2 regions of the Thiomicrorhabdus sp. Kp2 genome follow, and region 1 is predicted to be linked to the other one. Evidence: riboswitches for the same ligand, from Rfam matches in the RefSeq annotation. Region 1 holds a riboswitch; the other holds the start of a gene.
What was found. Region 1 has a riboswitch for thiamine pyrophosphate ahead of A379_RS11005 (TonB-dependent receptor). Riboswitches for the same ligand answer to the same signal wherever they lie in the genome.

Region 1 (4,170 bases):
CCTGAATATGCCCTGGGCAGTTCATTGGTTTAACCGCGTAATCTCGGTTATCCGTCTCGGTAGTGAACATATTGTCTTTAAATTTATCCCAGTGCCCTGACTTCTCCCATAAAGAACGATCAAGAATCAGTGGTGTGCGAATTTCATCATAATCATTCGCTACTAACTGACCACGCATATACTCTTCTACAATGCGGTATAAAGTCATTCCTTTAGGGTGCCAAAATGCCATACCAGGTGCTAAATCTTCAACGTGGAATAAATCAAGCGTTTTACCTAACTTACGGTGATCACGCTTTTCAGCCTCTTCCATCATATGTAAGTAATCTTTTAAAGATTGCTTATCTGGGAAAGCGACACCATAAATACGTTGTAACATTTTATTGTCTGAGTTACCGCGCCAGTATGCGCCTGCAACATGAGTGAGTTTTAATGCTTTAACAAAACTCATATTTGGCACATGTGGCCCAACACACATATCCACATACTCTTCGTGAAAATAAAAACCAAACTCTGTTTCATTCGGCAGATCACGAATCAATTCTAATTTGTACTCTTCACCACGAGACTCAAACGTTGCAACCGCTTCATCACGTGATAGCATTTTCTTAACAACAGGGTATTTTGTTTTAGCCAATTCCAACATACGCTTTTCAATTTTCTTTAAATCTTCTGGCGTAATTTTGTAATCCATATCAACGTCATAATAAAAACCATTCTCAATGACTGGGCCAATAGCCATTTTGACATCTGGATATAATTGTTTTAACGCATGGCCTAACAAATGAGCACATGAATGGCGCATAATATGTAGACCATCTTCATCTCGCATGGTAATAATTTCTAAACTTGCATCTTCAGAGATTAAATCACTCGCATCTTTAAGCTGACCATTAACACGCCCCGCTACCGTCGCTTTCGCCAGTCCCGTTCCAATGCTTTCAGCCACTTGCATAACTGATATAGCTTGATCAAACTCTTTAGTAGAACCGTCTGGTAACGTAATGATTGGCATAGATTTAGTCTCTTTGTCTGTAAAAATTACAAGGTTTAAAAATTAAGCCCGTTATTTTAGCATTTTCTTATACGCTTTATCTAGACTTTACATACACATAAAATAATTATGTATAACATTTGCTCCAAACAAAAAACCACCAGGCCTGGTGGTTTCTTTTTATACACGCTCAACTCGTTGAAAAAACGACTATAAACAGGATTATATTCCCATTTTTTCAGCCTCTGCATATGCCTGCTGTGCAAACTCATCATATTTATCTATAGAAAGGTCAAAATAAGCCAAGGCATCCAATAACTTTTTAGAAGGCATCTCTCTCTCTTCATCGGTGATATCTGCAATGCCATTATCAATACCAAGTCTAAAAACCGCTTGTTCTGCTAAGAATGTTAAATAAGCGTAAGACTGACAGCTTTCCTCCGCTTTCTCTGGATTGTGATGAAATGCCACTCCGATAATGGTTTCTTTAGAGAAATTCCATTGTTGTAACAAGCGAGCACTCATCAAAGCGTGATAAGTACCAAAAACTTTATTTTCGGCTAATGCTAATTTAGAAATATCATAATCTGTTAGTTTAATCACTTCCAAGTACTTTTCTCTGTCCTCAGTGGCCAATAAATACACACCAATATCACGCATTAAAGCCGCTAAAAAAGCCTCTCCTGAATCAAGCCCGAAAAATATTGCCATCTTCTGAGCGACCAATGCTGATAAAAAGGCATGTTTCAAAAAGAACGCATCACTAAACGGTGGTTTACGTCTAAAAGAGGTTTGATAGTGTATTAAATGTGCAATCAAACGCATCTCTTTTAAACCAATAATGGTCACGGCATCCGCTAAATCATTGACCTCATTCCCTGTCATATACTTAGCGCTATTGGCCATTTTTATTAGACCTGCCACTAATCGAGGGTCTTGTGCAATTAACTGAACAATATTCTCCATCGGCAAGTTTTCATTCTCATTTAATGCCTGCTCTAGTCGCATAAGAGCATCAGGAAAATATGGCAACTCATCCAACGACTTTAAGCGCTCCATAATCTCTTTACTGATATTTGGTTTTACATCTTCAGCCATCCAAAAACCCTTTAGTTAAATACAACCTACACACTTTTTATTAAAAATAAGACCTATCCTAAGCCATTTCCATTTTATACAAATTTCAGGTACAATCCGCACAAATTTTAAAACATAAGCGTTAACACTAAGGCTTTAAATACTAAAGCTTTAGTTTGCCAGGGGTGGTCAATTAAGACCTGAGATTTCGAGACACTGAAAGACCCTTTGAACCTGATCCAGATAATACTGGCGTAGGAACGGCACACACGATCAATTTGTTAAAAATAAGCTGGGATTCTGACTGCAATCAGAAACCCTTGCACTCTATTTTTTCCATCACCTCATGTGTTCTTATTCCTCGTCAAAAGGAAAGACCATGACCAATAAATTAACACCCATCTCATTGGCTGTTTTAACCGCACTTTCAGCAAGCCCTGTTTTTTCAGAAGAACTTGCCCCTGTTATAGTGAGTGCCGATTTACGTGAAACCACTGAACAAGACATCCCTGCAAGTGTAGATATAAAAACCCAAGCAGAACTACAAGATCAAGGTGCTACACACTTTGATGATGTTTTATTAAAAACACCTAATGTTAACTTCTCAGGCCAAAGCTCTCGGGCTCGTCATATTCAAATTCGAGGAATGGGTGAACGTGATGAATATACTGGTGCACCCAATTCAAGCGTAGGTTTTGCGATTGACGATATCGATTTCAGCGGAATAGGCATGACGGGCAATTTATTTGATGTTAAACAGGTAGAAGTTTTACGTGGGCCGCAAAATACCCGTTACGGTCAAAGTGCCATTGGTGGTTTAATTAATATCAAAACCAATGACCCTACTCCTTATGAAGAAGGTATGGCTGAAATTTCACTGGGCGAAGACAATCTACAAGAACTAGGCATTATGACAAGTGGCCCAATCAATTCAAAAGAAAATGCACCACAATACCGTCTAGCTATCTTTAATCACAGTAGCGATGGTTTTCGTACAAACGAAACCTTAGATAGAACAGATACCAATGGTCGTGATGAACTCACTTTACGCGGCAAAATGCGTTTTTTCCCAGACTCGGATACGACTGTAGATATCACTGTATTACATGCTGATTTAAATAATGGGTATGATGCGTGGTCTCGTGATAACTCTTTCACAACATTGTCAGACCAACCTGGTAAAGATTCCCAACTTTCAAATGCTGGTTCTTTAAAACTTGAGTCAAAGGCAAATCCAAACTTTATATTTACCAGTAATACGGGGCTTGCCAACTCTGACATGCTTTACAGCTATGATGAAGACTGGATGGCCGACACTTCAAGCTACGATGAAGGAACATATAAAAATAGTAAACATCGAAGAAGTTTTACTCAAGATTTACGATTAATTTCTACTGAAAACTCTAAAATTTTCAACCAATCAACCGACTGGCTTATTGGAGCTTACTTCTCTCATTTAGAAGAGGAAAACTCGTTTAAAGAAAGGTACTACTCTTTAGCCTATGCAGAAACATACAATACTGATGCGAAAAGCGATTTTATTCACAATAAAGTCGCCGTTTATGGTCAGTTAGATCAAGCAATAAATCAAAAGACCAAACTAACATACAGTCTAAGGGTAGAAAGAAACATTCAAGATTTTAATGAACAAAAAGAGCTTACAGGAACCTATCCTGCTAGCTTACCCTTTTCAACTAATACAGACGAAACACTCTGGGGTGGTTCAATTCACTACTCTTATAAATATAATGACCAACATACTGCATTTGCTGGTGTAACAAGAGGTTACAAAGCAGGTGGGTTTAAAACAGGTACAGGTGGTCAAGGGGATAATACTGAATTCCATTCTGAAACCTTATTTAATTATGAGATAGGCTTAAAATCTGTTTATTCGAAATACAACCTAACAACATCAACCAACTTTTTTTACATGGATAGATACAATCCACAATTTGATGGTTACATTTACGAAAATGGCATCTATACTTTTTTCACTGAAAACCTTGACAATGCCACTAACTACGGACTTGAGTCAGAGTTTAACTGGCAAGCAACCCCACACTTCAATCTATATGGCAGCGTTGGGTTAATTCAGACCG
Region 2 (4,170 bases), 2.2 Mb from region 1:
TTAAGCCCATTCCACGACAATCAATAATAAAATCAAAACCCACTAAGGGTTTTTGGTTTACAAACACATCCTCATTCACGATATTGACATGAACATTTTTATGCCATGCCACATCATGGCGGTAAATCGTTTGCGCCATAGCCTCTAACAATTGCCGATTATCAAGCTGAGCCTCATTGGGTAAATACAGACCTTTATGAAACCTTGAGTTTAACTCTGGCTCTAACGCTTGAATTTGATTGGCACTCAATGATTCAAAACCAGTCCCCTTTAATCGGTTCTGAAACTGCTGTAAAGCGGCACTATCTTGATCAAAAGCCACAATTAAACTGCCCGCTTGTTGAAAGAAAACCGAAGCGTCTAACTTGTTAATAAACTCAGGCCAAAGCGTAAGTGCCTGCTCCCCCATTTGCATGATTTCAATATCGCAATCCGCAGACTCAGCCAAGGGGGCCAACATAGCCGCTGCCAAAAACGCAGCGCTCTGTTTGGCATCCCCCTTATCTTTGTCAAACAGAGAAACCTCATATTCATCTACTAAAGACAGGGTTAACATCCTACCAATTAAACCTGCCCCTAAAACGGCCACTTTAGGTCTTTTAGATGACTTTGGTACCATTATCACTACGCCTCCTTCTGGTAAATTTGGCTACCTGCATCCCTAAATTCTTGCGACTTCTCTTTCATGCCGACTTGAATGCTTTCTAAAGAGATCTCGGTAATTTGGCCATTTTCGCCATCGTGCAAACGTACTTTTTCTTGCTCATTGGCGTAATCACGCACTTCTTGGCTAATTTTCATAGAACAAAACTTTGGGCCACACATTGAGCAAAAATGCGCGACCTTGCCAGATTCTTGCGGAATGGTTTCATCGTGATATTCTCGTGCTCGTTCTGGGTCTAACCCTAAGTTAAATTGGTCTTCCCAGCGAAACTCAAAACGCGCTTTAGATAAGGCGTTATCTCTAATTTGTGAACCTGGGTGACCTTTGGCTAAGTCGCCCGCGTGTGCAGCAATTTTATAAGCCATTAAACCTTCTTTAACGTCTTCTTTATTAGGCAAGCCTAAATGCTCTTTGGGCGTAACATAACAAAGCATGGCACAACCATACCAACCAATATTAGCCGCACCAATACCTGAAGTAATGTGGTCGTAACCTGGCGCAATATCCGTAGTTAACGGCCCTAAAGTATAAAAAGGCGCTTCGCCACAAACATCTAATTGTTTGTCAACATTCTCTTTAATCATGTGTAATGGAATATGGCCAGGCCCCTCTATAATGACCTGCACATCATGTTTCCAAGCAATTTTGGTAAGCTCACCCAAGGTTTCTAATTCAGCAAACTGGGCTTCATCATTGGCATCGGCCACTGAACCAGGACGTAAACCATCGCCCAATGAGAAGGTAACGTCATACGCCTTCATAATCTCGCAAATGTCTTCAAAATGCGTGTATAAAAAGTTTTCTTGATGATGCGCTAAACACCATTTGGCCATAATTGAGCCACCACGAGAGACAATGCCTGTAACACGTTTAGCCGTCATTGGCACATAACGTAATAACACACCTGCGTGAATGGTAAAGTAATCCACCCCCTGCTCGGCTTGCTCAATTAAAGTATCTCTAAATACTTCCCAGGTTAAGTCTTCGGCCACACCATTTACTTTTTCCAAGGCCTGATAGATTGGTACAGTGCCAATTGGAACGGGCGAATTACGCATAATCCATTCACGGGTTTCATGAATATTACGACCCGTTGATAAATCCATCACGGTATCGGCACCCCATTTAGTTGACCAAACCAACTTTTCAACCTCTTCGGCAATAGATGAACCGACAGCCGAGTTACCAATATTGGCGTTTACTTTAATTAAAAAGTTACGCCCAATAATCATAGGTTCAGACTCTGGGTGATTAATATTACAAGGAATCACCGCTCGCCCTCGTGCCACTTCGTCACGTACAAATTCAGGAGTAATCATTTTAGGAATACTGGCACCAAAAGATTGGCCTGGGTGTTGTTGGGTGAGTTCGGCATCGGTTACTTCTAAACGAGACATATTTTCACGAATCGCAATATATTCCATCTCAGGGGTAATAATGCCTTGGCGTGCGTAATGCATTTGGGTGACGTTTTGTCCAGCTTTAGCCCGTTTTACATTGGGCAAATTATCAAAACGAATATGATCCAGCCCTTCATTAGCCAAACGGCCTTGGGTAAACTTTGAGGTGACTGATTCTAACTCTTCTACATCGCCACGAGCATCAATCCAGCTTGAACGTAATTTTGGTAAACCTTGATAAACATCAATTTTTACTTGCGGGTCGGTATAAACACCCGATGTATCGTAAACAGGAATAGCGTCATTTTTAATATACGTTGGATTATCACGGCTACCGCTAATGGTATCGCTTACCGCAATTTCACGCATCGCCACTTTAATGGGGTGCAATTTACCCGCAACATAGACTTTTTTGGAATTTGGAAAAGATTGACCCGATACATTTTGAATAAATGCTTCAGCGTCTGCACGTCTTTGGCGACGATCGGTTGTTTGGTGGTTATTGGTATTCATCACTCTGCCTTGTTTAATTGATAATAAAAAATCAAAAGGCGGAGCTCTATAGACTGTAGATTCAGATTAAGATTTCATCGTAAAAAAATTACAAATATAGCGAATAACACCTTGTTTTAAAAAGTGATCTAGCAAATTCTATTTATTTACGATTAACGTATGCCTACGTTAATCTGATTGTTCCCTTCGCTGGCATTATCCAGATCAGGTTCTACGGATCCCGCTTTCGCGATCTCAGCCTAAAGGCACTCCGACATAAATCAGGCCGTAGTATATAGCGTTTTTTCACTAAATACAAAATCATTCATACGCATAAATATTTATGTAACGCTATAATGGCTCCCATCTAAAAGCTAGACACTTTTGTCCTTTTACAGTAATCATCTATTTTTTAAAGGTAGTTTCCATGTGTGATTCAAATATCAACCCTGCGCTTAAAAAGGGTTGTACCCGACATATAAAACTTCAACATATCCTCTTAACCCTAATAACATTTACAACATTTAACACCTACGCGGCCACCACGTTTAATCATCAAACCTGTAATAACTTGTTAGAAGGCGAAGCAAATAAGGTATGCCATGAGGCTTTAAAAGGTGACACTGCAGCGGGTTATGCCATGTCTAGATTGTTTGCTGACCCTAAAAATGGTCCATTGGTCAACCTAGATTATGCCTATTTTTGGCATATTAAACTGGCTCGACTAGTTCTCAAAGAAAACTTAACTGACTCTGCCTACATTGACATTCTTTACAATACAGGCGTGTTATATAACGACGGACTTGGCACAGAAAAAAATCTAAAAAAAGCGTTTTATTGGTTTAGTCAAGCGGCTGAAAAAGGCCATGCACTAGCAATGCTTCAAGTCGCCTTGGCCTATGAAAACGGCATTACAGTTCCAAAAGATATTAAGCAAGGGTTAGTATGGCTAAATAAAGCCGTTGATTTACAGAATCCAGATGCACAAATTGTCATGGCGCAAAAATACATGCTTGGTAAAGATATTGAAGAAAACCAGACAAAAGCGATTGAGTTATTAAACGCGGCGGCTGAAAATAATTCAGCTAAAGCCAACTTTATCTTAGGTAACTTTTATTTAGCTAACGCAAGTAACGCAGAACTTACGAACCTTAACAAGGCTATAAATCATTTTGGAAACAGCTGTAAACTCAACTTTTTATTAGGTTGTAAACGATATTACGAGTTAGATACTCAAGCCAAGAGTTCAAATAACATATTGAATCCTGAGTATTAACTGTGCAAAACAGATGACACCATTAAAATAAATCCGTAAAATCAACTCTCAAATTTTTTCCACTTTTTTAAAATGCAAATTACGGGTTAACCCATGTTTAAAATTGAAGATATCGATCCAATCCATTACCGCAAACAAACACGAAAAGCGACACTCATCGTGATGGGCATTTTTATTGTTATCGGCTTTATTACGGCCACCCTCGCAGTGAAATGGTTTGGTGAATATTCAAGTAATCATTTGGTATTAAACTTTATGGGGGCGTTTGTTGGGCTATTAATTACCGCGGCCATTGTAAAAGCTTACTTAGCTGATCAAGCGTGGATGAAAGAAGCTAT

Region 2: another riboswitch for thiamine pyrophosphate. It lies ahead of thiC (phosphomethylpyrimidine synthase ThiC); the one in region 1 lies ahead of A379_RS11005 (TonB-dependent receptor).

The regions. Positions count from the first base shown of each region.
Region 1 is NZ_ARWI01000001.1:2,443,951-2,448,120, reverse strand. Features, by position in the region: gene thrS (threonine--tRNA ligase) at 1-1,015, opposite strand, end outside; gene A379_RS11010 (HDOD domain-containing protein) at 1,217-2,092, opposite strand; TPP riboswitch at 2,243-2,350, shown strand; gene A379_RS11005 (TonB-dependent receptor) at 2,451-4,170, shown strand, end outside.
Region 2 is NZ_ARWI01000001.1:275,260-279,429, forward strand. Features, by position in the region: gene A379_RS01350 (FAD-dependent oxidoreductase) at 1-619, opposite strand, end outside; gene thiC (phosphomethylpyrimidine synthase ThiC) at 625-2,577, opposite strand; TPP riboswitch at 2,742-2,840, opposite strand; gene A379_RS01360 (tetratricopeptide repeat protein) at 2,984-3,832, shown strand; gene A379_RS01365 (DUF3087 family protein) at 3,926-4,170, shown strand, end outside.